One region of the Paenibacillus sp. FSL R5-0345 genome, then DNA from elsewhere that is predicted to be linked to it. Evidence: predicted binding sites of a transcription regulator. Region 1 holds the regulator's gene; the other holds the start of a gene.
The links. Region 1 encodes LexA, which represses DNA repair genes until DNA is damaged. Its sites were predicted from a motif close to CGAACATATGTTCG; they were not measured.
Positions count from the first base shown of each region.

Region 2: the regulator LexA is predicted to act here: its motif matches at 3,863-3,876, upstream of recA (recombinase RecA).

Region 1 covers NZ_CP009281.1:3,734,749-3,750,698, reverse strand. Annotated here, with positions in the region: gene R50345_RS16620 (hypothetical protein) at 1-66, opposite strand, end outside; gene R50345_RS16615 (hypothetical protein) at 286-666, opposite strand; gene R50345_RS16610 (L,D-transpeptidase) at 814-1,152, opposite strand; gene lexA (transcriptional repressor LexA) at 1,402-2,028, opposite strand; gene R50345_RS16600 (LysM peptidoglycan-binding domain-containing protein) at 2,324-2,737, shown strand; gene R50345_RS16595 (DUF896 domain-containing protein) at 2,847-3,056, shown strand; gene R50345_RS16590 (hypothetical protein) at 3,106-3,633, shown strand; gene R50345_RS16585 (HAD family hydrolase) at 3,667-4,452, shown strand; gene R50345_RS16580 (FixH family protein) at 4,714-5,145, shown strand; gene metH (methionine synthase) at 5,324-8,701, shown strand; gene rnz (ribonuclease Z) at 8,846-9,793, shown strand; gene R50345_RS16565 (HAD-IIA family hydrolase) at 10,078-10,866, shown strand; gene R50345_RS16560 (Fpg/Nei family DNA glycosylase) at 10,913-11,728, shown strand; gene R50345_RS16555 (deoxyribonuclease IV) at 11,718-12,575, shown strand; gene R50345_RS16550 (cyclic-phosphate processing receiver domain-containing protein) at 12,578-12,922, shown strand; gene R50345_RS16545 (thioredoxin family protein) at 12,919-13,242, shown strand; gene R50345_RS16540 (ABC transporter ATP-binding protein) at 13,242-14,024, shown strand; gene R50345_RS16535 (SAM-dependent methyltransferase) at 14,021-15,088, shown strand; gene R50345_RS16530 (serine/threonine protein kinase) at 15,209-15,950, shown strand, end outside.
Region 2 covers NZ_CP009281.1:4,061,763-4,077,712, reverse strand. Annotated here, with positions in the region: gene R50345_RS18005 (helix-turn-helix domain-containing protein) at 1-570, shown strand, start outside; gene R50345_RS31705 (hypothetical protein) at 651-812, shown strand; gene R50345_RS18000 (YajQ family cyclic di-GMP-binding protein) at 1,017-1,508, shown strand; gene pgsA (CDP-diacylglycerol--glycerol-3-phosphate 3-phosphatidyltransferase) at 1,662-2,249, shown strand; gene R50345_RS17990 (competence/damage-inducible protein A) at 2,359-3,645, shown strand; gene recA (recombinase RecA) at 3,946-5,013, shown strand; gene R50345_RS17980 (regulatory protein RecX) at 5,177-5,908, shown strand; gene rny (ribonuclease Y) at 6,225-7,766, shown strand; gene R50345_RS17970 (TIGR00282 family metallophosphoesterase) at 7,909-8,703, shown strand; gene R50345_RS17965 (stage V sporulation protein S) at 8,904-9,164, shown strand; gene R50345_RS17960 (dipeptidase) at 9,313-10,278, shown strand; gene pduL (phosphate propanoyltransferase) at 10,417-10,989, shown strand; gene R50345_RS17950 (DEAD/DEAH box helicase) at 11,267-12,622, shown strand; gene dapA (4-hydroxy-tetrahydrodipicolinate synthase) at 12,834-13,730, opposite strand; gene R50345_RS17940 (LysR family transcriptional regulator) at 13,852-14,727, shown strand; gene R50345_RS17935 (VOC family protein) at 14,710-15,120, opposite strand; gene htpG (molecular chaperone HtpG) at 15,405-15,950, shown strand, end outside.

The DNA of each region.
Region 1 (15,950 bases):
AAAACCGGCACTAAGAATTAAGACAACTCCTATAATACCGAATATGTACATCAAGAAAATCAGCATGGAATCACACCTCCTAGTTATCTCAGCAGAGCAAGATTTATTACTTAATGAAAGATATGCCTAAATCTTCTCGACTAGTATCTGCTAAAAGTGAAATTCGTTGAAAAATAGGAACAATTACAGCATTAGCAAAAAAAGCACCCAGAGATCCGCCTTTAATGCATGCTTGGGCAGTTACTGAGTGCTTAGATGAGAGTTATTAATGTAAATAGGTCAAAATTATAAGAAATTGAAAGCCGTAATTTGATCGGTATACACAATTAGCTGCTTGTATTCGATCGATGATTCATAGTTAGCATAGGGTCTTACAGAAACATCATTGAGGACTACAAAGTTATAGCTGAAATTTTTATCGGGATGTTCCGCACCTAAATAAGATATGTATTCATCTACAATGACATCATCCATTAGAGATTTTAAGTCAAAAACATCCTCTTTATTGGAGGCGGAAGGGGAGATCGTCCCTTGAATACTGCCAAATGAGGTGAGTAGATTTACTTTTTTTCCACTAGCTTGATCGTTATTTAACAATAATCCTGAGAGTTTAACAAGTGCATCGACTTTAAAATCGACGAGGGTTCTTATTTTGGAGTTGTTCAAAACCAGACACTTCCTTTCTATTTGAAATCCTGTTAACATTATTCGACATATAACCACATAATTCCTATTACGCCCAAAAAAATTCTTAAATACAAACACACCCCATTCATTGAACCATGAGTGAGGTGTGTTTATTTATGGATAGATTTAATTCCTGATCGTTACTTGTGTTCCAATCGGAACAATCGCAGCTAGTGCTAGCACATCCGCATTGTACATCCGAATACAACCGTGGGAAACTTCGTGACCTATCGAGGAGGGATCATTATTTCCATGTATTCCATAGTGAGGCTTAGATAGACCCATCCAAAAGACCCCAAATGGACCACCTGGATCGGGTTCTTTGTTAATAATAGTGAAGTCACCCAAGGGTGATTGGGTTAACATTTTACCGATTCCGACGGGGAAACCTCTGATCACAATGTTGTTATCAAGAAGATACAGCATACGCTGGGTCAGATCTACAATAATTCGGTAATTTGGCATTGCGCAACACTCCTTTCTAATAGGATATGAGCAGAAAGCCTAAACGGTTATTAATAGAAAATGGCCATTTTAGCGTATGCGAACGCGTGTTCTAGTATGGATAATTTGAGTTAGAAAATAAAAAAAAGCTGTTCCACATTTGTGGAACAGCTTTTGATATTACAGTAAACAGTATCATTATGCTTCTCGTAGAAACGGATACCATCCTTTAATGGACGGTATCCGTTTTGGCTTGGTAGGAGTGCATACTTAGTGGATATCTCGAAATAATCCGATAACTCTGCCGAGAATGGTCACGCGATTAAGGCGAAGAGGCTCGTACGCCGGATTCTCCGGCTGAAGACGTATATGATCACGTTCTTTATAAAAGGTCTTAACGGTTGCTTCATCTTCTTCGGTCATAGCTACAACGATATCTCCGTTATCAGCTGTCTGTTGTTGACGGACAATAACATAGTCACCATTCATTATCCCAGCTTCGACCATGCTGTCACCTTGAACCGATAACATAAATACTTTGTTATCTCCTACATAGTGAGTTGGAAGCGGGAAGTAGTCTTCAATATTCTCAGTAGCAGTGATAGGAACCCCGGCGGTAACCTTACCTACGACAGGAATGCGTGCGACGGTTTGTGCGAATTGATGGACATTCTCGGAATCCTCTTGGCCAAGCAATTCTATTGCACGTGGCTTCGTTGGATCTCGACGGATAAGTCCCTTCTTCTCTAGCCGATCCAAATGACCGTGAACTGTGGAGCTGGAAGCAAGACCAACAGCTTCTCCAATCTCCCGAACGGAAGGAGGATAACCCTTGCTGCGGACTTCGCTACGTATAAATTCCAGGATCGCCAGCTGGCGACTTGAAATCTTTGACATTGGAATCAACCCCATATAGTAATGTTTGGGAAAATTATAACATAGAACTACCGTTCGCACAAACATAAGTTCTAACTATTATAAATATTAATTCGAAAGAGTTAATAAATGGTAGTCTCGTATTGATAAAGCGAACTTTAAAACAATGATCAGCTGGATTCTTTTTATAGATGATAGGGTGATTTACTCTTTTCAAAAAAAAGAGAACAATTGTTCTGAAATAGTATTGAACAAAACACATGTTCGTGTTATTATAATTTCAAAAGTAAGAACAAGTGTTTGGAGGATGATATTCATGTTAAAATACAGTACATACCGTAGCATCTACGATAAAGCCCCCGTGGTTGAATCTTTAGGACATAATCCTGTTACCCGTTATTCAGCTCAGATTAAAGAGATTACAGCGCTTTTGCTTGAAGGATTGATGCGTTTGTTCCGGAGAGATTTTGTTATTAAACTTACATTGATCATTGTGCTCGTACTATCAGGACTCACAGTAGTAGGTAATGTATTTGCAGGATCTACTACTTTAATGAAGGATGAGAAGCGCGTAGTGGTTGAACGCGGAGATACACTTTGGAGTATTGCTCTTGAGAATAAACCATCGGATATGAAGACGGCTGTATATATAGAAGGAATTAAAAAATCCAATGGCATTAAAGGCAGTCAGATTAATGCTGGAGATATTCTCAGTTTACCTATTTATTAATATTCTAAGAACATAATAGAAGGACATAAAGAGCTTGCAGGGAGTAAACCTTGACAAGCTCTTTTTCTCATGGCAGAGTTAGAATTAATTTATATGGGGAGGGAAAGTTTTGAACATTGATGAGTTGGTCGCGCGTATTAACGAATTGGCACGCAAACAGAAGAGCGTAGGCCTTAATCAAGAGGAAACGGCGGAACGCGCCAAGCTTCGTGAAATCTATTTGGGGAATATTCGCAATAACTTCCGAGCACAATTGAATACGATTGAATTGGTCGATAATGATGAGCATGAACAAGGTAACAAGGGGCTTAAGCATTAACACCCTGTTCCTTTTCATAGATACTACTGGATGACTAGGGGGAACGCATATGGCCCGTTCTTGGGAAAGAATGGTTCAACGTAACACACAGCAAATTAACAAGCAAAGAAAGAAACAGGGGAAGGAAACGATTTACGCATCAAAATCCAAATCTCCTGGCAAGAACAGTGAAACCTTTAAAGGCCGTAACATTGCATTTCCAGTAGTGTTATTAGTGCTTGGTACTATGTTTTGGATGATTGGTTCGGTAGATCAGGCCAAAGGCAATGGTATGCTGATGAATTGGCTAGGAGTCGTTTTGTACTACTTACTAGCAGCACTTCTGTTTTTCCGACGTCCGTATTTGAAGGTGGAGAATGCTAGACTATCCACTATAAAATTCAATCGCGAACGCTATTTACCAGCTTCTGATATTGAGAAAATTATCCTTTCGCGTGGAGCTGTTGTTATTAAGCATAAAGGCAAACGCACGAAATGGATTTTTACCAGACTTATGAATCGTTATGATACAACTGCGATGGGGACTCGACTGGAAGCATTCGCAAAAGCTCACCAAATTGAAGTAGTTCACGAATAGAAATTAACCAGCCATGGGAGAGGGAGACCTGTAATGCCAATTTCCGCTGTACTATTTGACCTTGATGATACACTGCTCTGGGATGATCGGAGCGTCAATGAAGCATTTCGTTCTGCATGTGAAGCCGCTGGGGATACGATTGATCCACAAGAACTGGAACTTGCGGTGCGTAAAGAAGCCATAGCACTATATGAATCATACGAAACGAACCCATTTACAAAAATGATTGGGATTAATCCGTTTGAAGCACTTTGGGGGAACTTTACTGCAGGTGAACAACCGGAATTCCGTCAATTGGAGCAGCTTGCACCGGGCTACCGTAAAGAGGCGTGGCGTCGTGGTCTTGCAGCACTTGGTGTAGAGGACGAAGTTCTTGCTGAGACATTAGCAGCCAAATTTGCAGCAGAGCGTAGAAATCGGCCTTACATCTATGAAGAAACAATTCAGGTGCTCGAAGAACTGAAGGGAAAAGTGAAGTTATTGCTTTTGACTAACGGATGCCCTGCATTGCAACAAGAGAAACTAGATGGTGTACCTGAAATCGTTCCTTTCTTTGATCATATCGTAATTTCCGGAAGCTTCGGCAAAGGAAAGCCGGATAAGGATATTTTTCTGCATGCTCTAGAGCTTCTAGATATTGCACCTGAGCAAGGGGTTATGGTCGGTGATAAGCTTACAACGGATATTCGTGGTGGGTTGGCAACAGGTTTGACTACGGTTTGGATTAATAGAAAAGGCAAACAGCCGGATCCGGAAATTCAGCCGGATTATGAAATCAAACATCTTGGAGAGCTTCTTTCATTAGTCCAATCTTTATAAAGTAGAGTAAGAGGCTTTGAATCATTGAGCCTTAAGAAGGCAGTAGGTTCCTGGGTTACTAGGAGGCTTACTGTCTTTCTTTATATCTACATATTGCTTTTTAAAATTGATGAAATTATCTAGTATATGATTTTAGTCACAAGAGTTAAGCTGAATTGATATGAAATACTGAAAAACCAATAATAATGTGTATAATAGATGGAGAATGTATAACATGAATTGGTAGATTCTTAGTACTCAAATCGGCTGGGAGGACTCTATATGAAGATTTCAAGAACAATCGTTCCTTTATTATTAGGTGCAACACTTTTAGTTCTGGGAGGATGTTCATCAGACCAAACCAAACATTCTGGAATACATAATATGAACATGAACATGGACATGTCTATGGAACCTATCAAAGTTGAGTTACATTGGAGTCCTGAAGAGGTTGTTGTAAATCAGAAGGTGACCTTTGAGGCTGTGGTGACGCAAGATAACTTGGCGGTGGATGATGCGAAAGAGGTTCTATTCGAAATTGTGAGTAAAAATGATAATGAACAGAAAATTGAACTTAAAGGGAAGCTAGTTGGTGATGGAGTCTATCAAGCAGAAGGAACACTTGAGAAAGAAGGACAATATATTGTTACATCACACGTAACTGCTAGAACTCAGCATTCTATGCCTAATAAGGAACTCTCTGTGAAACCATAATTAAAAGAATAGTAATGATATCCTATAATTACAGATAATGCAGAGTGGAAAGGAAGGCTTTCCGAAATTCCTTTATTCTGCTAAACTTACTCTAATGTTTTACTGGGGGGACTATACGTTGGCTAAATATACACTTGAGGAAAGCTTACAACAAAGAATATTAATTCTAGACGGTGCAATGGGCACAATGATCCAACAGGTGCCTCTGACAGGTGAGGATTTTGGTGGGGAAGAATTGGACGGTTGTAATGAAATGCTAGTATTAACCCGTCCAGAAGTGATTCAGACGATTCATGAGCAGTATCTCGAAGCAGGTGCTGACCTCATAGAAACGAATACCTTTGGTGCAACGTCTGTTGTACTTGCCGAATATGATATTCCGCAACGGGCACGCGAAATTAATCTGGTTGCAGCGAAGCTAGCTCGCAATGCCGTTGATAAATATGATACACCTGATCGTCCTCGATATGTCGTAGGCGCAATGGGGCCTACAACAAAGACGCTCTCTGTTACAGGAGGAGTCACTTTCCAAGAGCTCGTTGATAGCTACGAGGAACAGGCAGTCGCATTGATTGATGGTCAAGTGGATGCGTTACTACTAGAGACCTCTCAGGATACTTTGAACGTGAAGGCTGGAAGTATAGGCATACGTAATGCGTTTGAGAAGACAGGCATCAAATTGCCAGTAATGATTTCGGGGACGATAGAGCCGATGGGTACCACGCTTGCCGGTCAGAACATCGAAGCCTTCTATATTTCTTTAGAACATCTCAAGCCTATCTCTATTGGTCTGAACTGTGCGACGGGCCCTGAGTTCATGCGGGATCATATTCGTTCGCTTTCTGCAATCTCTTCAGCGGCTGTGAGTTGTTATCCGAACGCTGGGTTGCCAGACGAGAATGGACATTATCATGAATCTCCTGATTCTCTTGCGCGTAAAATTGCTGCGTTTGCAGAAAAAGGATGGCTTAACATTGCAGGGGGTTGCTGCGGAACGACACCGGAACATATCCGTGCTATGTCGGAGGCACTCTCACAATTTCCTCCACGACCGCTTACAGGGAATCATCCACCGGCACTTTCAGGTATTGAGCCTATCTATATCGAGAATGACAACCGACCATACATGGTGGGTGAACGTACGAATGTATTAGGTTCGCGTAAATTTAAACGTCTAATCGTCGAAGGCAAATATGAGGAAGCTTCAGAAATTGCTCGTGCACAGGTGAAGAGCGGTGCACAAGTTATTGACGTCTGCGTGCAAGATCCGGACCGTGATGAGATTGAGGATATTAAACTTTTTTTAGAATTAGTTGTAAAGAAGGTTAAAGTTCCTCTAATGATCGATACTACCGATCCTAAGGTTATTGATCTGGCACTACAGTACTGTCAAGGTAAGGCTATAATTAACTCCATTAACCTTGAAGATGGTGAAGAAAAATTCGAGCTGGTTACTCCTTTGATTCATAAGTATGGTGCAGCAATAGTTGTAGGAACGATTGATGAGACAGGACAAGCAATCAAGGCTACAGACAAACTGGAAGTGGCTAAACGCTCCTACGACTTACTTGTGAATAAATACGGATTAGCTGGAGAAGATCTTATTTTCGACACATTGGTATTCCCTGTAGGAACCGGAGACGAACAATATATTGGCTCTGCCAAAGAAACCATTGATGGAATTCGGTTGATCAAAGAAGCCCTTCCAGGTGTTCACACGATCTTGGGGATCAGCAATGTTTCTTTTGGATTACCGGAAGCAGGACGTGAAGTGTTGAACTCAGTATTCCTTTATGAGTGCACTAAGGCCGGTTTGGATTATGCGATCGTAAACACCGAGAAGGTAGAGCGTTATGCTTCTATCCCTGCTGAAGACCGTCGTCTTGCTGAAGAATTGATTTATAATACGAACGACGACACACTTGCTGCTTTTGTAGCCGCCTTCCGAGGAAAGAAGGTTGAGAAAAAAGAGAAAATTTCTAATCTTTCGCTAGAAGAGCGTCTGGCTTCTTATGTGGTTGAGGGTACTAAAGAAGGTCTCATTCCTGACCTTAATGAGGCGCTTACTAAATCAGGACCTTTGGAAATCATCAATGGACCGCTAATGGCTGGGATGTCAGAGGTTGGACGGTTGTTTAATAACAATGAACTGATTGTTGCTGAGGTGCTGCAAAGTGCTGAAGTAATGAAGGCTTCAGTTGGTCATTTGGAACAGTTTATGAAGAAGGATGAGACATCGGTAAAAGGTAAGATCATGCTTGCCACTGTAAAAGGCGACGTACATGATATAGGTAAGAACTTAGTGGAGATCATCTTATCAAATAATGGTTATCAGATCATTAATTTGGGTATAAAAGTACCACCTGAGTCCATTATCGAAGCGTTTCGTCGTGAAAAAGCTGACGCGATTGGATTGTCTGGGTTACTCGTAAAATCGGCACAGCAGATGGTGCTGACGGCACAAGACTTACGTACGGCTGGGATTGATGTACCGATTATGGTAGGCGGCGCTGCACTGACGCGAAAGTTCACCAAAACACGTATACGTCCGGAGTATGATGGTTTAGTACTGTATGCTAAGGATGCTATGGATGGCCTAGATATTGCTAATCGGCTTATGAACCCTGTTGAACGGGAGAAAATTGCCGAGGAAATTCGAGTAGAAGCGGAATCTGCAGTAGCAGTTGCTCCTAAACAAGAGCTTCCTAAGTTAACTAGAGCAGTTCGCTCCAAAATTTCACCAGATGCACCTGTATTTGTTCCGCCAGACTTAGAGCGTCATGTAATTCGTAATTATCCATTGGGGCATATTATCCCTTATGTGAATATGCAAATGTTGCTCGGTCATCATCTGGGTCTACGTGGTTCTGTAGAGGCGCAGTTAGCTGCTGGTGACGAGCGGACTGTTGAGTTGAAAGGTACTGTAGATGATATTCTACATCAAGCGATGCTGGAAGGTACGATTACTCCACATGCGATGTATCAATTCTTCCCGGCACAATCAAGTGGTAACAATATCATCGTGTATAATCCACAGAATACGGATGAGATTCTGCATACTTTTACTTTCCCAAGACAAGGTGTTGAGCCTTATCTATGTCTAGCGGACTTTTTGAAGTCGGTCGACAGTGGGATTATGGACTATGTTGGATTCCTCGTGGTGACTGCGGGACACGGTGTTCGTGAGCTCTCTACAGCACTTAAGGAGAATGGTGATTATCTACGCTCACATGCCTTGCAGTCTGTTGCACTTGAAGTAGCGGAAGGACTAGCGGAGCGTGTTCATCACATGATGCGTGATACATGGGGCTTCCCAGATCCTGCGGATATGACCATGAAGCAAAGACATGGAGCAAGGTATCAAGGGATTCGTGTATCCTTTGGTTATCCTGCATGTCCGGATCTGGAAGATCAGGGACCACTCTTTAAGCTATTATCCCCCGAAGATATCGGTGTCCACCTTACAGAAGGCTTTATGATGGAACCCGAGGCTTCTGTGTCGGCAATGGTATTCGCCCATCCAGAAGCGCAGTATTTTAATGTAGAGAAGCTGTAATTCTGTCATTTATTCACCCGGTCTGTAAGGGGATTGTATCCCTATCAGCGGAACCTCCCGTAACTGGGGGGTTTTTTGCTGGAAGAAGGACGTTTAGAATAGACAAGAGAGGGTTCAGCCAATAAGAAGAGGGGAGGAAAAAGGATGGAATTATATTTTTTGGGTACGAATGCAGGGGTACCGACTCTGCAGCGCAATGTAACGTCGATTGCATTAAGACTACTGGAAGAACGCCGTAGTATTTGGATGTTCGATTGCGGAGAAGGAACTCAGCATCAGGTTCTTCGTTCACCGATTCGCCTAGGAAAACTGGAAAAGCTATTTATTACTCACTTGCACGGAGATCATCTATTTGGCCTTCCAGGTTTGTTATCGAGTCGTGGTTATCAGGGAGGGACCTCGCCGTTAACGGTTTACGGACCACCTGGATTGAAAGCATACTTAGATATATCCTTAGCTGTGAGTCAATCTCGTATTCCATACAAAATTGAGATTGTCGAGCATACCGGAGGAACGGTATTCGAGGATGATGGCTTTAAAGTGGAGGCGGCATTATTAGAGCATCGTATTGACAGCTATGGTTACCGGGTAACGGAAAAGGATAGTCCCGGGAGCCTCAATACGGAATTACTTAAGAGTTATGGTTTGAAACCTGGACCGATATATGGAAAATTAAAAAAAGGTGAAGATGTTATAACGGACGAAGGTATTCGTATCTGCGCGGCTGATGTTGTCAGAGAGCCTAAAAGAGGGCGTATTATTACGATCTTAGGTGATACAAGACCTTGTTCTGGAGCTTTAGAACTCTCACTTGATGCAGACCTTATCGTTCATGAAGCAACCTTTGGGCATGATCTGGCAGAAATGGCTTATCAGTACCATCACAGTACAGCACGTCAAGCTGCAGAGCTAGCAAAGGAAGCCAATGCAGGTCAACTATTGCTCACTCATTTCAGCTCTCGGTACAGCTCGTCTGAGGAGTTGATTCCTTTGCTGGAAGAAGCTGAGCTCGTTTTTCCAGAGACATTGTTAGCTGAAGAATTCAGCACATATCCAATTTATCGAAGACAAAACGGGCAATTGGGGAAATGATTATTTTCCGGGAAAGCGCAGGAAATGACAGTCCTATGCTAAAAAATGCTGGCTGAGACTCTCGTTCGATTTCTTTCGACGAAGTGTGTTAGATTTAAAGTGATCACAGCGTGGAAGACGTACGAATGGCAGGAAATCTTGCCGAATACCAGCGGGCAATACGACCAAACCCAAAGGATAATGAACCATTCCAAATTCAAGCTGGGCTTAGGTTTATCGTCTATTAATATCATTATTTATTTACCACATTAATTAAATTTCTTATGGAAATAGAGGGATTTATAATGGAACAGATTAAAGGGTTATTGATTGATCTTGACGGTACGTTATATCATGGGCATAAAATGATTCCCGGTGCTGATTTACTGATTAAAGGATTACGTGACGCAGGCATTCCTTTTCTATTTGTTACCAACAATTCATCGCGCACAGCGGCTAATGTGGCTGCTCACTTATGTGGAATGGGAATCGATGCGAAAGCTGAGGAGGTATGTACCTCATCAATGGCGGCCGCGCGTTACATAGCTGAGGAATCACCTGGGGCTGCAGTGGCGATACTTGGAGAAGAGGGTTTGCGTGAGGCCTGTAACGAAGCGGGGCTTCGCATCGTGACAGACTCACCTGACTATGTACTGCAAGGTATTGATCGTTCCTTCAACTATACGTCGCTCTCACAAGCTTCGCGTTGGATTCTGGGAGGCGCAAAGTTTGTACTCACCAACCCGGATTTAATGCTGCCATCAGATGATGGCGTCATGCCGGGGGCAGGTACCATTGGTGCAGCCATTGAGGCTGCTAGTGGTGTGAGTCCGGTAGTAATTGGCAAGCCGGAATCTCATCTAATCAAATTCGCGACAGATCTTCTTGGTATCGAGCCTGAACATGCAGTGGTTGTCGGTGATAATATGCGAACTGATATAGCTGCTGGAGTAAATGCGGGCTGTAGGACAGTTCTTGTATTTACAGGATTAACAAATGCCGACAATCTTGACCTCTATAAAAATCTTACCGGGATCTCACCGGATGAAATTTGTGCCGATTTAACTGAACTTAAAACGTTTCTCGGTGTATAATAGCTAGGATCTTATTACTTCACCAACTTAGAGGGGACGATGAGCTATGCCGGAACTGCCGGAAATGGAGAATTATAGAAAGCTGCTAAGTCAGCATATTATAAATGTGCCAATATCTGATGTGATCGTGAACAGAGAAAAGTCAATTAACATGGAAACAGACGCTTTTAGAAAAGCATTGATCGGCGCACGTGTTGTTTTTGTTGAGCGGCGTGCCAAGTATATTTTGTTTCACCTTCATGATGGACGAAGACTACTTTTACATTTGATGCTAGGTGGACTGCTTTTTTATGGTGCAGAGGAAGAACGTCCGGATCGTAACACACAGGTTGAAATCGCATTTGGTGATCATATCCTTTACTTCATAGGACTTCGCTTAGGGTATCTACATTTGCTGTCCGTTAAGGAAAGCGAAGCCACAATGGGTAAGCTTGGACCTGAGCTGTTGGATCGTCGAATGACACTGGAACGATTCACAGGATTATTAAAGGGACGGCGTGGTGCGCTCAAAAGCCTGCTGGTGAATCAGCATGTGATGGCTGGAGTCGGAAATTGCTATGCCGATGAGATTGCTTTCGAAGCTAGACTTTTACCTTCTGCACAAGTTCAGAATTTAACATCGGATTCTATAGCCCGCCTTTATGAGAGCATCCAAAAAGTACTGACTGAGGCTACTGAAATTGGTGGGTACATGGAAATGCCTTTTATGACTGGGGATACAGTTACAGGATCATATAATAATCAATGTAAAGTGTATGATCGTGAAGGCGAACCTTGCCTTCGTGATGGGGGAACCATTATTAAAACAGAGCAGACTGGACGCAAAGTATTTTATTGCCCAGACTGTCAGCATGAAGAATAGTCCCAAAATAGGGGCTCATGTTAGCATTCGCGGTGGATATGGGAGAGCTGCCCGATTTGCTTGGGAGAGCGGTGCAACATGTTTTCAATATTTTCCTAAAAATCCGCGTAGTTTGAAACTTAAACAGGTGGATGTCCGAGATACGAGGGATTGTGCGCACTATTGTCAGGAAAAAGGGATCGATTCGATTGCGCACACACCTTATGGGATTAACATGGCGGCTGGTATAGAGGATGTTACTCCGCGAAAGGTTTATGTAGCTTCTCTCTTAAATGATTTGGAGATTGCAGAAGCTTGTGGTTCATTAGGCATCGTTGTACATTTTGGACATTTTGGTGGAATGGAGCCGTTACAAGGCTATCAAAATATTATACAATGTATGAATGAAGTGCTGCAGTCCTGGGATGGCCGTGCTAAGCTCCTAATTGAGAATCAAGCAGGCAACCATGGAACGGAAGGAATTACACTTGAAGAACTCGTGAAAGTTCGAGAGCTCAGCCAATTTCCGGAGAACATAGGATTCTGTTTGGACACCTGTCACGCTTACGCAGCCGGTATCTGGAACCCTGAGCGAACGGAAGACTTCCTTGAACGAGGAGAGCAACTCGGATTTTGGCCACATCTTGTTGCGGTTCATTTAAATGATTCTAAGTTTCCTTTCGACTCAAGACGTGACAGGCATGCTGGAATCGGACAAGGACATATTGGAGAGCAAGGGCTGAAAAGCTTATTGTCCTCCGAGCTTTTACGAAGCTCAGCTGTTGTCATGGAAACTGAGAAGGGTGCGGATGGCAGTCATCGAAAAGAAATTGCTACTGTGCGTGGTTGGTTTGAAGCGGAGGCGTAATTGTGATTCATATCTATATGGATGATCTTCGAAAGGTACCGAAAGGGTTCGCTCTGGCTCGTACGACGGAAGAATGTCTTCTGATGCTGCGTGAGTGTGAGGTGGATATTTTATCACTGGATTACGATATGGGGCCGGATGATTATTCGGGTGGAGAAGTTGCTAGACGGATCGTACTGGAAGGACTATATCCCCGAGAAATTTATTTGCACACTTCCAGTCTATGGGGGCGAAGAGAAATGTTTGAGATCTTATACACGGCAAAACCTGAGGGGATGCTTTTGGTAAATGGCCCCCTAAGTTCTGATAAGCTTCGTGATATCTCCAAGGAGACGGACTTGAAATGAAGGAAATGCAGGAAGTAGAATTACTGGACGCGCTCAAGAGCGCTGGAGAACCACTTGTAGTATTTTTACACACTCCATTGTGCGGTACTTGTAAGGCTGCTGAACGAATGTTAGAAGTGGCGGCCCATCTTTTACCCCCTGAACTCCAGATGGTTGCAGGCAATGTGAATATGCTCCCCAATCTTGTAAGACATTATCGTATAACCAGCGTACCTGCGCTACTAGTGGTTTCTGCAGACCGGACAGATGATCCGAATATTTATTATTCAATGGTTTCAGTTGAGCGGGTGCTGGAATACATAAGGGGTGTTATATCATAATCATTTCATTACAACATTTATCTCTTCGTAGGGAAGAAAGCTTAATCTTGGATGATGTGTCGCTAGAAGTTAAGGAAGGTGAGAACTGGGTCATTTTGGGCCGGAACGGTTCTGGTAAAACAACAATTCTAGAGATTGTGACAGGTTACCTGTTTCCTAGCAAAGGGACTGTAGAAGTGCTGGGTTATAAATATGGGCAATGTGATGTACGTGAGGTTCGTAAAGAAATTGGTTATATCGGTCCTTCCTTGATGGAAAAGATGTCTTTAAATGATCCGGTGTGGGAGGTCGTAGCTACAGGGGCTTACGCTTATTTGCGTTTTTACGAGACGATCCCTACCGAAGTAAAAGAGAAAGCAATCAGTATGCTTGAAGATATGAATCTAGGCAATATGGCATTTCATCCCTTTGGGACCTTGTCACAGGGAGAACGTAAAAAAGCCATGCTGGCAAGATGTCTTATGGCTGACCCTAAGCTATTAATTATGGACGAGCCTTGTGCCGGCCTTGATCTATATGAAAGGGAAAAAATGCTGGCTGAAATAGATAAGCTGAGACAGCGTAATGTTTCTGTAGTGTACGTAACTCACCATGTGGAAGAAATTGTCCCGCTTTTCACGCATGTTGCATTAATTCGTGAGGGTAAGCTAGCTGGATCTGGACTGAAAGAAGAAGTATTAACGAAAGAAATGATCTTGGCCACTTATGATATTCCTGTTGATGTTGAATGGGATAGCGGTCGTCCCTGGATTAAAATTAGACCTGGAGGCAAAACGATTTGAACGATTTTAGACAAGATACCGAAGAGCAGACCATCGCTCCGGAAGAAGTAGTGTATTCCCGATATATTTGTACAGCTAATCACGGCTTTGCGCCTTATGCGCAAGAAGAGCTTCGCCGTTTATTCGGTGCTGTGAAGAGTACTTTGCTGTTGCCGGGAGAAATCTTTTTGGCTACATTGCAATGTGAACCGGAGGAAGTAACGCGCCTACTCACTCAGAACCTGCCTATTTTCCTGCGTCATATACAGCCTGTTGAGTTTCAGGATGAAGGAACCATGGAGGCACTACAGCGTTTGGCAGTCTATTTAAGTCGACGCAGCGAGCTGGAAGGGGAGAAAGTATCCCTGAACGTTCGTAAGGGGGATCCTTCCTTCTGGCAGGACAGTCCGGGAGAACTTCGTGAATGGCTCCAAGAGCAGTTGCAGAGCTTAGGCGCAGAATTTACAGTGCAAGATCCAGCCTGGGTCATTTCTGTCTACGCTGACGGGAATGCCTTATATGCAGGTGTATCCAGACCAGAAGCGAATTTATCTAGCTGGAATGGCGGCGCCATCCGTTTTCGTAAGGAAGATGGACAAATCTCACGCGCTAAGTTCAAGCTTATGGAAGCTGAGAAGGAGTTTGATATCCCTTTTTACAGCTTCCGTAATGCGTTAGATATTGGCGCTTCTCCAGGAGGGTGGACTTCTTTCTTGCTGGAACGTGGAATGAAGGTTACGGCGGTTGACCCTGCATTAATGCATGAATCCCTACGTAATTATCCGGGTTTGAAGATCCTTCGTAAAAACGCTGGAGAAGTGAAATTCCGCGATAATGAATTTGATCTGCTCGTTTGCGATATGAGCTGGAGTCCTAAGCTGATGGCGAAGCTTGTAACTGGGCTGCTACACAGCCTGTCGCCGGGTGGGACAGCTATTGTGACCGTAAAACTGATGCATAAGAAGCCGCTAGCGATGATCAAGGAAATTATTGCGATGTTTGAAGGAGAGCGCATGCAGATTCAGCGTGCCAAGCAGCTATTCCATAATCGTGATGAAATTACGCTTTATATGATTAAGTACTAAATCAAACAAAATTCTAAATTTCTAAGGGAAAGCATCCCGTTATTAACGTGACCGTATTTTGCGGTAAGACGTTAATGGCGGGAGCTTTCTCTTTTTTTTTACGAAAAAGGGGGAGTTAAATTGTATTTTGAGACAAAGCTTAAGATTGGACAGGTTATTAATGACAGATACAGAATTACGGATCTGATTGGATCAGGTGGGATGAGTATTGTTTATCTTGCGGATGATTTGCGCCTAAAGGGTAAACGATGGGCTGTAAAAGAAAGCTTGTGCTTAGATGAGCTTCATTCTGATATCCAAGCAGAAGCCGATATGTTAATCACTCTAGACCACCCACGTCTGCCTCGGATTGTCGATTTCTATCTTCCAGATCGAGAAGGGTATTCCTATTTAATCATGGACTATATTGAAGGCGTGAGCTTAAATCAGTTAATGAAGGACAATCCCGGACCTTTGCCATGTAACTTCATCGTTAAAGTGGCTAGACAGCTATTAGAGGTTCTTCAGTACCTACATGATCATCATCCACCGATTATTTATCGTGATCTCAAGCCTTCAAATATCATGTTGACGCTGCAAAAAGAACTGATGTTAATTGACTTTGGGGTCGCTCGAAGCTACAAGCACGGTATATCCGAAGATACGGTTAAGCTTGGTACAGTTGGCTTCGCGGCACCTGAGCAATATGGAAGCGGGCAAAGTCAGCCGGTATCCGATTTATACGGGCTCGGAGCATTAATTCTCTATATGGCAACTGGAGGGCGATGTAGCCATTGGGAGTACGGGATGGAGGATCGGCTATATAATTACATGCCAGCAGGCATTATTCCAATCATAAGACGCTTATTAAGACATCGCCCAG
Region 2 (15,950 bases), 330 kb from region 1:
CCGGACCCCGCTCAAATTGATCAGACGAATCTGACGAATGAACAGCAGGATCCTACGACAGCACAGACATCTCCACCGGCTTCAGGAGGAGGTGTTGTAGCGCCAACGGCTTCAGCAGGTACAGAAGCAACAACTGAACCTACGGCAGAGCCTACGCCAACACCTACGCCTTCCCCGCAATCCATTACAGTTACACCGGATGGGAAGTCAGGGAAAACTACCAAGTTCAAGGTTTCAGCTCCGGCTGGAAGTGAAGTGAAGGTTGAGATTTCAGCTACTGGAGTAAGCTGGCTTGAGGTGTATAAAGGTGAGAACTCTAAAGGTGAGAAGCTCTCATTTGGTAACACAGCGGCAGGAGATCATATGAGCTTTGTTCTTGGAAGTGAAGGAATGTATATTAAATCTGGATATTCACCAGCTACCGAGATTACTGTCAATGGACAAGTAATTACAGATGAAAAGACCTCATCTCGTCTGTTAATTAATCTGGATGATGGTTCTGGAAGTCAAACGAGCCAGAATGAAGGTACCACTGATACTTCTGACCAGACTAATGAAACAGGCCAATAAGAAATACGATGCATAGACTTTGGCTATGTGGGGAACATAAGATTGTTTCCAGTTCTTAGCCAAAGTGAGGTGACATTCTTATGATCGTTAGCTGGATTGTAGCTGGACTTGGGGTTGTTGTCAGTCTCATCGGATACTATATGACGCCAAGTGCTTGGGGCTATGGAATTCTCGGTTTCGGTATTGCACATATTGTGCTTGGAATTCTGGATATGTTTCGAAGCCCGCTCCGAAGCAGATAGAAAACTTAGAAATGAGCGTCTCCGAAGGGATACTCCCTGTGGAGACGTATTTCTACCATTGAACAGAACTCATTTCGAAGGAAAAGCTCCACTCTGTGGGGCTGTTTTCTGTGTCGGGTGGGGTACATATTATCCAAAATTAGACTTAAGGGTATCATTCTTTTATAATAGTAGCAGACTAAAATGTACAAAGGACGTGGAGTTATGAGTTCAGAAAGTTCATTTGATATCGTATCTAAAATGGATATGCAGGAATTAACTAATGCGATCCACCAAACAGAGAAAGAAATTGATAACCGATTTGACTTTAAGAACAGTAAAAGCAGTCTGAAGCTTGAGAAAGACGCACTTATTATCGCCTCTGAGGACGAATATAAGTTAAATGCTGTTATTGATATTTTACAATCGAAGATGGTGAAGAGAGGTATCACGCTGAAGAACTTGGATTTCGGCAAAGTAGAGCCTGCTTCCCTGGGAAGTGTTCGTCAGCGCTTAGGTCTTAAGCAAGGGATAGATCAGGAGAACGCAAAAAAAATTAACATCCTGATTCGTGATTCGAAATTGAAGGTGAAGAGCCAGATTCAAGGAGATCAGATCCGCGTAACCGGTAAGAGTCGCGATGATTTACAGCAAATTATCCAGATTTTGCGTAAAGCTGATTTGCCGCTGGACCTGCAGTTCAACAACTTAAAATAGAATTTTGTACCCCGCAGTGCTTATCAGCACCATGATGCGGGGTGCTTTGTATTTTTTTTGACACCTATTTATAGCTATAATATACTTGCTTAAGTAGAAATAGATGAGCCTGACTCAGGTCATTTGTATGAACGATTTAGGGGAGGAACTTCAGTGAATTTGCCCAACCGCATCACGCTAGCACGTATTTGCCTGATCCCGATTATGATGTTTTTCTTACTGGTGGATTTTAGCTTTTACCCAGAACCAATACATTGGGGCTCTTTCCAGCTATCTGTTAATCATTTGGTAGCCGCTGTAATCTTTTTGCTTGCAGCCAGCACAGATGGAATAGACGGCTACATAGCTAGGAAATATAATATGGTGACCAACCTCGGTAAGCTCCTTGATCCGTTAGCGGACAAGCTGTTAGTTTCCGCTGTTCTGATTTCACTTGTCGAACTGGGTAGATGTGATTCATGGATTGCAATTGTTATCATAAGTCGTGAGTTTGCAGTAACCGGGCTTCGCCAGATCGCATTGTTAGAGGGGAAAGTGGTTGCCGCCAGCAAATGGGGCAAGATAAAGACGGTTGTACAAATTGTAGCGATCTCACTGCTGTTGTTGAACAATTTTCCATTTCAATTCGTCAGCATTCCTGTAGACGATATTGCTATTTGGGCTGCAGCTTTGATCACTATTTACTCTGGAATTGATTATTTTGTGAAGAATAAAGAGCTGCTACAGCTGCATAATGCTTAAGCATTTTAGGTAGCTACATATAGGAGAGGTAATAGGTAAAGTACCTATTACCTTTTTTAAACCCTAAAGGCAGTGTGTCTACATTATAACTAGGAGGCGAAAGCCAGGGATGAAAGCGGAGATTATTGCAGTAGGCACGGAGCTTTTGCTCGGTCAAATCGTGAATAGTAATGCCCAGTTTCTATCTATAGAGTTAGCTGCTATTGGGATTGATGTATATTTTCAAACCGTAGTTGGCGATAACAGCAGTCGCTTGCAGCAAGCTATTGAAATTGCTCAAAACAGAGCTGATGTTATCATTTTTACAGGTGGTATTGGTCCGACAGAAGATGATCTTACAAAAGATGCATTGGCTGCTTCTTTAGGCCGAACACTCCATATAGATCGTTTGGCAATGGATCATGTACAACGTTTCTTTGATGATCGTAAGATTGTAATGACAGAGAATAATCGTAAACAGGCACTTATAATTGAAGGAACCACACCTTTGCCAAATGAGATTGGTCTTGCTGTGGGTATTGCTTTTGAGCATGAAAAGAAATATTATATTGTGCTTCCTGGTCCGCCTCGCGAGATGAAACCAATGTTCGTAGATAAAGCAGTACCTTGGCTTCAGCAGCATGCTCTGACGTCAGAAATGCCACTTTATTCTAAAATGCTAAAATTTGCAGGTATCGGAGAATCACTGCTTGAGGATAAGCTCATAGATCTGATTCACAGCCAGACAGACCCAACCATAGCTCCATATGCAAAAGAGGGAGAAGTAACCGTTCGTATTTCGACAAAGGCGCCTTCCGAGCATGAAGCTTTCAAGAAGCTGGAGATTCTGGAGAAGCAGATCAAAGAGATTTTGCCAGAGCATTTATATGCGAATATTGATGTACCACTAGAACAGCTAATTGTAGATTGGATGGCGGATGCAGGTCTGACTTTAAGTGCGGCGGAGAGCTGTACCGGAGGCTTGCTGATGGAGAGTATAACCAACATACCAGGTAGCGCTTCGATGTTTGCGGGAGGAATCGTCTGTTATTCGAACGATCTAAAGAAAAAACTTCTGAATGTGCCAAGTGCTTATTTGGAGGGGCCTGATGCTCCAGGGGCGGTAAGTCGTGAAGTTGCCGAGGTGTTGGCCGATCAGGTGAGAATGATTGCGGACAGTGATTTCGGTTTATCTGTAACAGGCGTAGCAGGACCAGGCTATTCTGAACGTAAACCAGTCGGACTTGTATTTATTGGTTTAGCTGAACGCGGGCGTAAGACAGAGGTATATGAGCTTAATCTTAAAGGGACACGTGAGAATATACGACTGCGTACTGTTAAAGCTCTACTGTATCGACTATGGCGTAGACTTGAGGAACGCAAGGTGGAGACACCACTTGAGGGTTCAGACTTGTAATGGGAGATTAGCCCAGTTATAATTGGAACATACGGAAGAACCGTGGCACTGAGATTTCTTTGCTGCGGTTTTTTGTATATTTGCAGAGATTTTGATCAATGTTTTTGGTTATGATCATAAGTCGTTGATGTCCGGTGAAGTAGAGAAATCAGTTAACTTCTATATCCGGAAGGAGGCTTACAATAAAAGGGATAATTAACGCTTGAGACAAAAAAAACGAATGTATGTTCGAAAAAAAGCTTGGCAAGACCTCAAAAACACGTTATTATATTATTATAAACAGTGAAGGAAGTGGTCTGATTGTCAGATCGTCGTGCAGCGCTTGATATGGCGCTTCGTCAAATAGAAAAACAATTTGGTAAAGGTTCGATCATGAAACTGGGAGAATCCACTCATATGCAAGTGGAAGTTGTACCTAGCGGATCTTTGGCACTTGATATTGCGTTAGGTATAGGCGGACTTCCAAAGGGACGTATTATTGAAGTATACGGACCTGAATCCTCCGGTAAAACAACTGTTGCTCTTCATGCTATTGCAGAAGTGCAAAAACAAGGAGGACAAGCTGCATTTATCGATGCTGAGCATGCGCTCGATCCGAAGTATGCACGTAACTTGGGCGTAAACATTGATGAATTGTTACTATCTCAGCCAGATACGGGTGAACAGGCACTTGAGATTGCTGAAGCACTTGTACGAAGTGGCGCAGTAGACATTATTGTCGTTGACTCCGTAGCTGCTTTGGTTCCTAAAGCGGAAATTGAAGGCGATATGGGTGATTCACACGTCGGCCTACAGGCTCGTTTGATGTCTCAAGCGCTTCGGAAGCTTTCTGGTGCCATTAGTAAATCAAATACAATTGCTATCTTTATTAACCAGCTTCGTGAGAAAATTGGTGTTATGTTCGGTAACCCTGAGACAACTCCGGGTGGACGAGCGCTGAAATTCTACTCTTCCGTACGGTTGGATGTTCGTCGTGTGGAAAGTATCAAAATGGGTAACGACGTTGTAGGTAACCGCACCAAGATCAAGATTGTGAAGAATAAGGTAGCACCTCCATTTAAACAAGCTGATGTTGATATCATGTATGGTGAAGGGATTTCCAGAGAAGGAAGTCTTGTAGACATCGGTACTGAAATGGACATCGTGAATAAGAGTGGTGCATGGTATTCCTATGAAGGCGAGCGTCTCGGCCAAGGACGTGAGAATGCCAAACAGTTCTTGAAGGAACATCAAGATATTGCGCTCATCATTGAGAACAAGATTCGTGAAGCAAGTAATCTCTCCACTATTGTTGCTGCACCAAATGAAGCGGAAATCATTGCAGAGCAAGAGGAAGAAGAAAAGCTACTTCTCGAAATCGAACAATAGAATTTATTAAGGAATAGGACGCCCTGTGATTCATTGTTGCAGGGTGTCTTTTCTTAACGCATCAGAAATATTTATTTGGGGTCCTCGCAAAGTACCTGAGTACGCATCGAATTTAAGCTACACTTTGTGGGGATATTTTATTGCTATGAGGTGACAAGCAACTATGGTAATACAGCTGGATATGGATTTTGAATCGGATGAGCAGGACTTACAAGTTCTTGCAGATTTTCCTGATGGAGAACTTTTAGAAATCACTAAGGTAGAACGTCAGAAGAAATCGGATCACCGCTATATCATACATTTCGGAGCTTATAACATGACTGTACACGAAGACGTCATGATTAAATATCGGATGATTACTGGGAATTCTTTTATGAAAGCCGATTTGGAGGAAATTGTTGTTGCTGATGAGCGACAACGAGCTTATGTAGAAGGACTTCGTTATCTAGAACGAAAGCCACGAACCGCTATGGAAATGACTCGCCGTTTACGGCAGAAGGAAATAGGGGAGACTATTATTGCGGAAGTGGTGCAACGGCTACAGCAGGAAAGACTTCTTGATGACCCTTTGTATGCAAAGCAATGGGCAGAGCAACGCATTACGAACCAACGCAAAGGAAAGATGTGGATTCGCCAAGAGCTACGTGAGAAAGGAATCGACAAATCTTTAATCTCGGAAGCCTTGGAGAATATCAGCCCTGAACAAGAACTTGAGAGTGCACTTCAGACCGGACGTAAGAAATGGAATCTCATCCGAGGTGAAGCTGCAGATAAGAGAAGAAAGACTGGCGCCTTCTTAATGCGGCGTGGATTCTCAGGCGATATGGTGCGTCAAGTGATCAATACTTTACTTGAAGAAGACAATTATGAGGGTGAAGATGAGGAATTTTACTAGACTCACTGATTCTCTTGACATTAATGCGCATATCGACTCTCTTGACAATGTCTTTTTATAAATAATAAAATATAACATGAATCGGCATAAAGTAAGAATCCTTTTTCCTTCCCAAAAAGGGGACTTTTTAAAACGGTTCGCGTACAACTCATATGAAATGTAATCGCCGGATAAGGCGGGCAGTGTGCATGTGCAACATGTGCAGTATGGCAATCGGTTGTTTACCGGTTTTTTGTATGGTGATGAACGGATAGTTTAACAACTGCACAATTCCCAGGGGGATACCTTGGAGAGGAACCAACGAGGAGGTGAACAGATGCAAGCATGGATCTGGGTCATTATCGTTCTCGTTGTAGCTGCATTATTCTTTGGATTCGGTTATTTTATTCGTAAATCCCTTGCAGAAGCTAAAATTCAAAGCGCAGAAAGAGAAGCCGTAGTCATCGTGGAGAACGCGAAGAAGGACGCAGAGGCGCTGAAGAAAGAAACGGTATTGGAAGCTAAGGACGAAGTCCATAGAATCCGTACTGAAGCTGAGAAAGAAACTCGTGAACGTCGGAATGAAATCCAACGGCAAGAGAGACGTTTGCTGCAAAAGGAAGAATCTCTGGATAAAAAAATGGAATCGCTTGAAAGAAAAGAAGAACAAGTAGCTAACAAAGAGAAACGAATTGATGAAACCCAACAGCAAATTGATGTTATTTACAAAAACCAAGTCACTGAATTGGAGCGCATTTCCAATTTAAGCATCGAAGATGCAAGAAGTATTATTCTTAGCAATGTTGAGCAAGAAGTTCGCCATGAAACGGCTCAAATGATCAAAGAAATTGAACAGCAGGCGAAAGAGGAAGCGGATAAGAAATCCCGCGAAATCATCACACTCGCTATCCAACGCTGTGCAGCTGATCACGTAGCCGAGACAACAGTTTCAGTTGTTACCCTGCCGAACGAAGAGATGAAAGGTCGGATTATCGGTCGTGAAGGCCGTAACATTCGTGCACTCGAAACTCTTACAGGTATCGACCTCATTATTGATGATACTCCGGAAGCAGTTATTTTGTCGGGATTTGATCCAATCCGTCGCGAAGTGGCCCGTACGGCACTTGAGAAACTAGTGGCAGATGGACGTATCCACCCCGCTCGTATTGAAGAGATGGTGGAAAAATCCCGCAAAGAAGTGGACGAAAGAATTCGCGAATATGGTGAACAAGCTACTTTCGAAGTGGGTGTTCATGGATTGCATCCAGACTTGATCAAGATTCTGGGTCGTCTGAAATTCCGTACAAGCTATGGTCAAAATGTATTGAAGCACTCTATGGAGGTTGCTTATTTGACTGGACTGATGGCCGGTGAGCTTGGGGAAGACATCGTGCTTGCAAAACGTGCAGGATTGCTTCATGATATCGGCAAAGCGCTGGATCATGAAGTAGAAGGATCGCATGTTGAGATCGGCGTTGAACTAGCGAAGAAATATAAGGAACATCCGGTTGTTATCAACAGTATCGCGTCTCATCATGGAGATTGCGAAGCTACCTCGGTTATTGCTATGTTGGTTGGTGCCGCTGATGCATTGTCAGCAGCAAGACCTGGCGCTCGCCGTGAAACACTGGAAACGTATATTAAACGTCTAGAAAAACTGGAAGAAATCTCAGAGTCGTTCGAAGGCGTTGAGAAATCATTTGCTATTCAGGCGGGCCGTGAGGTACGCGTGATGGTACAGCCAGAGAAGATTGACGATGCAGAGGCATTCCGTCTTGCTCGCGATATTACGAAGATGATTGAAAGTGAACTGGATTATCCAGGACATATCAAAGTTACCGTTATTCGTGAGACACGGGCTGTTGAATACGCTAAATAGGTGGAATATAAGGTTAAGGGATAAGATGTAACTTATACTTTCTTATATTTGTTGAGAATTGGCCCCTAAGCGGGGCCTTTTTTCTTTTGAATATGAGCTCTTATCCATTAGATATAGCGTTTAAGATTAGGAGGAGAGAATCATTAAAGTACTATTCATTGGAGATATCGTTGGAAATGTTGGCAGAAAGGCTCTTCGTGAGATGTTACCCTCACTAAAAAGCAAATATCAGCCACATATCATTATTGTTAATGGCGAAAATTCTGCTGCCGGTAGAGGGATCACTAAGGCGATCGCTAATGAGTTTTTTAACTGGGGCGTTCACGGAATAACTATGGGGAATCACACATGGGACAACAAAGATATTTTTGAGTTCATCGATGATGAGGCTCGGATTATTCGTCCTGCTAATTTTCCGCCAGGAACACCGGGAAGAGGTTATACCGTTGTTAAAGGTAATGGTAAAGAACTGGCTATAGTAAATTTACAAGGCCGGACGTTTTTACCTGCTATTGATTGTCCTTTCCGTGTTGGGGAAGAAATTGTTGAAGAGCTTCGTAGAGATCATAAATGTATTCTCGTTGATTTCCATGCAGAGGTAACCTCTGAGAAAATCGCTATGGGGTATTTCATGGATGGCCGCGCATCGATTGTTGTTGGGACACATACGCATGTTCAGACTAACGATGATGTGATTTTGCCAGGAGGAACTGCGTATTTAACCGATGCGGGTATGGTTGGTTCAAGCGAAGGTATTCTGGGTATGGAAAGAGATGCAGTACTTTACAAGTTCACAACTCAGCTTCCAGCACGATTTGTTGTCGATGAAGGTAAGTGGCAGCTTCACGGTTTATTTGCAGAATTAGATGAAACTACTGGTGCGGCAACTCGTCTGGAGAAGATACGGTTGCGTGAAGATGAATGGGTTATGAGCTAAACGTAGAACAGAGTATCGTTTAATCCGGGTAATTTCGCTGAGTAAGGGTAAAGTGTGATATTTTTTATATCGTAAAAGAGTATCTTTTATACCGTTTTTGGAAGACGTGGTCCGTAAAAAGAAGGAATTATTTCTTCTCTCGCGAATAACATCTAAAGTAGTGGAAGAACACCATTATTTTCCCAGGGGAGGTACTTACTATGGATGTATTAAAAGTATCAGCTAAATCCAATCCAAATTCCGTCGCCGGCGCATTAGCGGGTGTTCTTCGTGAACGTGGATCGGCAGAATTACAAGCTATTGGAGCTGGAGCACTGAATCAAGCAGTCAAAGCAGTTGCCATTGCCCGGGGATTTGTTGCACCAAGCGGAGTTGATTTGATCTGCATTCCTGCCTTCACTGATATAGTGATTGATGGAGAAGATCGAACCGCGATTAAACTGATTGTTGAACCCAGATAATAGACCTATAGAATGAATGAACCTGTTTACTATTGTAAACAGGTTTTTTGCTTTTGATTTATAGTCAGGAGTTTTTCTGCATAATATCTGAAATAGGCACTTAGAAGTAAAATGTACGGCTGGAACTGTGAGGAGGTGGGGGTGCTAAATGAGAGCTGAAAAGTTTAAGGTAGCAGATTTTCATTGTGATGTGCTAAGCAAAATGCAAGCCTCTCCGGATATTAATTTCGACAATGACCCTCGATTAGATGTTACTGCAGAACGGTTGGCATCTGGCGGAGTGGAGTTGCAATGTTTTGCGATATATCTTTCAGCTACGAGAGGTAAACCTAGCTTTGAACATGTTTTAGGACAAATTGATCTCTTTAGGCAAAAGATAGTGTGCACAGATGGGCTTCAGTGGTTACGCTGGAAGGAGGAAGTGAGGAATCGATTAGTTGGAGCACCTCCACAAGCAATGCTCTCTCTGGAGGGCGTAGACGGCTTAGAAGGGAACTTGTTTTATGCTCAGCTCTGTTTCGAACTTGGAGTGCGGTTTCTAGGTGTCACTTGGAATTATGCGAATTGGGCAGCAGATGGTGTGCTAGAGAAGCGTAATGGTGGATTTACGGAGAAAGGGAGAAAGCTGGTAGAATGGTGCAACCACAGTGGAATGCTGCTGGATGTGTCGCATTTGTCGCAAGCAGGGTTTTGGGAACTGGCAGATTTAAGCTCTCGTCCGTTTATAGCTTCTCATTCGAATGCCGCAGCCATTTGCGGTCACGTTAGAAATTTGAAAGATGAACAGATAAAAGCTCTAATTGCGATGGACGGGAGAATGGGGCTGACCTTTTATCCGTGGTTTGTATGTGATCATGGAAAGGCTCGTATGGATGATTTGTTAAAGCATATTGAACAGGTATGCAGTCTCGGCGGAGAGAAGCATCTGATGTTTGGCTCAGATTTTGATGGCATTGATACTTGGGTTGAGAAGTTGGAGCATCCGGGAAAATACCCTGATCTTATAGAACAACTGCTTCGTTATTATCCTGAGGATACTGTAAAAGGCTGGATGTATGAGAATGCGACATCTTTTTTAAGCGTAAACTTGCCCTCTCAGGTGTCTAAACCATGACAATCTTGTCCAAAAAACATAAATTGTCGAAAAAAGGGCCTTCGTTATGATGCAGCCCTTTTTATTTTGGTGAAATAAGATGTATAATGGTTAATGGCTTGTACAGATACTAGAGAAAATACAAGGAGTGACTTTACAATGAGTAAGACTGTACCCGTAGGTGTGTCGGCTAGACATATTCACCTTACGCAAGAGCACGTGGAGGCTCTGTTTGGCCCAGGATATCAATTAACTGAGTTCAAACCACTTTCCCAACCAGGACAATTTGCAGCAAATGAACAAGTAGCAGTTATCGGTAGCAAAGGTAAATTTGACAAAGTAAGAATCTTGGGACCTGCTCGTCCGGCTTCCCAATTGGAAATTTCCCGTACTGACTCCTTCGCACTTGGCGTGAAAGCTCCAGTTCGCGAATCTGGAAATATTGAAGGAACACCTGGTATTACGCTAAAAGGACCTGCTGGTGAAGTTGAATTAGAACAAGGCGTTATTATCGCAGCTCGTCACATTCACTTCCACACTTCCGAAGCTGAAGCTTGGGGCATTGCGGATAAGCAATTGCTTAAAGTTCGTCTCGGTGGCGACCGCGGTCTTGTATTGGAGAACGTAATTGCTCGTGTATCCGACAGCTTCAAACTTGATATGCATATTGATACTGACGAAGCTAATGCTGCTGGTGCCAACAATGGCGACACTGCTGAAATCGTAGACTAGTCTTCATAACAATCATAGGAAGCGGGGGAGAAATCCTCCGCTTTTTTTGTTGTGTGCTTAGAACCGTTATGTGGCTGATACGCTAGTTAAACTGGCAGATGTTTAAACTGTTTGAATAGCAAAGTGGATCGTATCCTGAAATGGATTTTTAATGAAAATTGGTGTGATGATAAAGAATATCTATTATTATGTGACTAATTATGTTATGATTATTGTTTATGACGTGAAAAATGGATTTAATGTAAAGAATATATGTATTAGAAATTAAGGAGACCCAATGACATTTAACGAACTGAATATTATGCCTGCGATTTTAAAGGCTTTAACCAAAGAAAACTATACATCACCTACACCTATACAGGAACAATCGATCCCAGCCGTATTAGCTGGCAGAGATTTACTTGGATGTGCTCAAACGGGAACAGGAAAGACAGCTGCATTTTCTGTACCTATTATTCAATTATTAAGCGAACAAACCAATTCCAACAAAACAAACAATGTGCGACGCATTCGCTCGCTGATCTTAACACCAACAAGAGAACTAGCGATCCAAATTGCTGATAACATAAAAGCGTATAGCCAATATACAGATATCCGCTCTGCTGCCATCGTTGGCGGTGTATCACAGAAAGTGCAAGAGCGTGCCCTGAATCAAGGTGCTGATATTCTAATAGCTACACCTGGTAGACTTATCGACCTGATCAATCAAAAACGTGTGGATTTGCAGCATGTCCAAATTCTTGTCTTGGATGAAGCTGACCGTATGCTAGATATGGGCTTTATCCATGATGTGAAACGAATCATCGCTAAAATGCCTACGAAGAAACAAACATTATTCTTCTCTGCAACGATGCCTACTGAGATCTCAAAATTGATCAAAACCTTGCTTGTGAACCCAGTGAAAGTAGAAATCACCCCCGTATCTTCTACTGCGGATAGAATCGAACAATCGATCTATTTATTAGAAAACGGAAATAAACAGAATCAATTGAATCTTTTGTTACAGGATAAATCGATTGTCTCTGCTCTAGTGTTTACTCGGACCAAACGTGGTGCTGACCGTGTTACACGTGACCTAGCGAAGGTGAACATTTCTGCACAAGCCATTCACGGCAATAAATCACAGAATGATCGTCAGAATGCATTGCGGAATTTTAAAAGTGGTGCAACCCGCGTTCTAGTCGCTACGGATATCGCCGCGCGCGGAATTGATATCGATGAGCTGTCTCATGTAATCAACTTCAACTTGCCGAATATTCCAGAAACTTATGTGCACCGAATCGGACGTACGGGCAGAGCGGGGCTGAGTGGAACTGCAATTTCTTTTTGCGAATCTGAAGAGCTTCCGTTCCTTAAAGATATCGAGAAATTGATCGGGAAATCGATTCCAGAAGTGAAGGATCACCCGTATCCGATGTCTCGTAAAACGCAGATGAAGACAGAACGATCTTCGAAACCGTCAGGTTCAAGACCAGCGAATTCCAGACCGTCATCTGGTAAACCGTCATCAGCTAAACCAGCAGCTTCAAAACCAGCGGCATCTAAACCTGCCAAAGCAAAGCCAAAGTCTAACCCTCCATTAAAGCCAAAGTCCGAGTGGTTCACTAAAGGAAGACAAACGAGCAGCAGATAAGTTGTTTTGAAAGCTGGACGTTTATCATAATAAGATCTCAAAACCGTCAGAGTATATCTGATGGTTTTTTTGTTATTTGATGATAAGGTGAATTCAAGAGAGGGTATAGTTTTTGACACAGATAAAGATGTATTCGTCACCTTTAAAATGGAGAGAGGCAAAAAAACAGCCGCTAAACAGTTCCTCACTGTATAACGGCTGTTATATTCTCTTATGCGGTGGCTTCAATCGCGTTGTCCTGAACATAAGAACCAAGCTCTTGTTGAAGCGCTGTGCTGATGGAAGTCATAGGGAGGCGAAGCGTATCCGAATCGATTAGGCCATTCTGGTTAAGCATCCATTTGATTGGAGCGGGATTTGATTCCTTGAACAAGAGGCGGATGATCGGCAGCAGTTGTTCAAAGTTTTCTTTAGCTAAGTCTAATTGACCGGATTTGAAAGCTTCGTATATACGGATACATTCTGCTGGATAAACGTTCGCAGTAGCAAGCATACCTCCAGTTGCTCCGCAGCTAAGCATTTCGTAAAAGAGTGAATCGTCGCCGCCGAGCACCGGTTTGGTACCCGTACGAACTAGCTCAGTAACCAATTTGGTGCTGCCCGAACAGTCTTTTAATCCGACAACATTATTCATTTCTAGGATTGTACGTGCAGTATCTACGGTCATAGCAGTACCCGTACGACTTGGAATGTCATAAGCCATGATTGGAATGCCTACTTCTGCTGCTTTACGGAAATGGGCAATGATGCCTTCTTGCGAAGGACGACTATAATAAGGGACGACTACTAGCGCGCAATCAGCACCAAGGTTAGCTGCGATCTCTGTACGTGCTACCGTAGAAGCTGTGTCATTGGTTCCTGTACCGACTACTAAGGGGATAGATGTAGATTGTAAAAGCTCACGAGAAGTGTTTACTAGAAGCTGCATTTCATTTACGGTTACAGTTGGCGATTCACCGGTGGTTCCATTAACGACCAGACCTTGTATGCTGTTGTTAATAATGTTCTTTACATAACGCTGATACGAATCCAAATCGACTTCACCAGCAGCATTGAACGGGGTGACCACGGGGACATAAATTCCATAAATCTGTTGTTCTGTAAGCATAAATTATCGGCCTCCATAATATTTTAATTCCTCTACATACACTTTACCATGGAATGTTGCATCGTCGTTAGCTATAATAAATGATGTGTATCATCAAAAATATTGATGTTAGGGTGAGGTTATGGATTTAACCTATTTACGAACATTCCGCGAGGTGGCTAAACGTCAGAGCTTTACACGGGCTGCTGAAGAGCTAGGTTACGCGCAGTCGAGTGTTACGATGCAAATACAGAAGATAGAGAAGGAATACGGAGTGCCTTTAATAGAAAGGCATGGTCGAGTGCTGCGTCTAACCCCGCCTGGTGAAGAGCTTTTGAAGCTATTCGTGGAGATTTTGGATCTGTATGACCGTTCAAAAGAAACCATTGCCCAGCAAATAGGAGGTACGCTAACGATTGGTACGATTGATTCTTTAGCTGCATTCTACTTGCCACCCTACTTACAGCAGTTGAGGACGAAATTCCCGAAACTTGATATCCATCTACAAACGATGCAGGAATCTAACCTTGTGGCCAAAATAAAAGATGGGGAAGTAGACATCGGTCTGATGCTCGATCGTACCACAACGGATTCTTTGCTGGATCGTACGATCATTAGAGATGAACCGCTCGTCTTGATAGCCCCCGTTAATCATCCTCTTGCCCAGATGGAAACGGTAACGCTACAGGATCTAAATAACTGTGAATTAATTGTTTCTGAAGAGAGCTGTATTTACCGGAGTCTGTTCGAGAACTTGTTAAAAGAGCACGGGATTATATTCCGCATTGGTTTTGAGCTTTCGAATCTAGAAGCGATAAAACGATGTGTTATGAATGGTTTAGGGATTGCATTACTCCCGAAAATTGTTGCAGAGGAAGAAATTGAGCGGGGTAACTTGGCCGAGCTGTCCTTCGCGCATCCAGAAATTCACTTCGATCTGCAGCTTTTGATGCATCCTAAGAAGTGGAAGTCTCAGCCATTGCAATTTCTAACGCAAATGTTACTTGCAAATCATTAGTTTATTCCCATCAGGGTCTTTCACCACAAACCATTGTTGATCTTGAATTTCGGTTACTATCTCTACACCGAGCTCCTTCATATAGTTGAAAGAGTCTTGCAAATCATCGGTTATAAGCATAAGAGCAGGTGTTGTAATTGGAGGAGCGCCTTCAGGCTCTAAACCTCCCCACATGGGCATGGTGTCCAGAATGATCCCAGTGCTTCCTTGCATAGTTAACGGGCATAAATGACCGTTCATAATCGGATGATCCGCTTCATGGAGTCCTAGGACTTGGCAATACCAGCTACGGGCTTTTTCAATATCGTGTACGGGGATAAATACACTGCCAATCAAATTCTTAATGGGACTTGTTGCTGAAGAATTTACAATGGACTGCGCTTGTTTATTCATTCGAATTCCTCCTAGGTCTGATAATGATAACCCTTTATTTGGAATTTATGCATCTAGTCTATTTAAAACATAGAATTAGCCTACGCGCAAGTGGGTCATTAATGATCAATAAAATCTTAAATTTGTATGTAAAAGATAGCATTCTTTAAAGAAAGTCACTGTAAATATTGACATTCAAAATCAGTTTATGTTATATAAAAAGAAGAATTAGCACTCATCTAACAAGAGTGCTAATCACGAAATGTTGGACAAGATGTTTATTTTGAAAGGAGATCTATTTATTCATGGCCAAAAAAGAGTTTAAAGCCGAATCGAAAAGATTGCTGGAAATGATGATTAACTCCATTTATACACAACGGGAAATTTTCCTGCGCGAGCTAATTTCCAATGCAAGTGATGCGATTGATAAGATCTATTACAAAGCATTATCTGACGAAAGCCTGGTCTTCAATAAAGAAGATTATTATATTAAAGTGACTGCCGATAAGGCGAACAGAACTCTGACGATCTCCGATACTGGTATCGGTATGACGCAAGAGGAACTGGAGAATAACCTGGGAACGATCGCGAAGAGCGGATCTCTTGCTTTTAAGAAAGAGAATGAAGCTAAAGATGGTCATAATATCATCGGACAGTTCGGTGTTGGCTTCTATGCTGCTTTTATGGTGGCAGATGATGTAACGGTGATCAGTAAGGCTCTAGGCAGCGAGGAAGCCTTTAAATGGGAGTCTAAGGGCGCTGACGGCTATACTATCGAGTCTGTCGAGAAGGATTCTGTGGGTACTGATGTAATTTTGAAAATTAAAGACAATACTGAAGAAGATCAATAT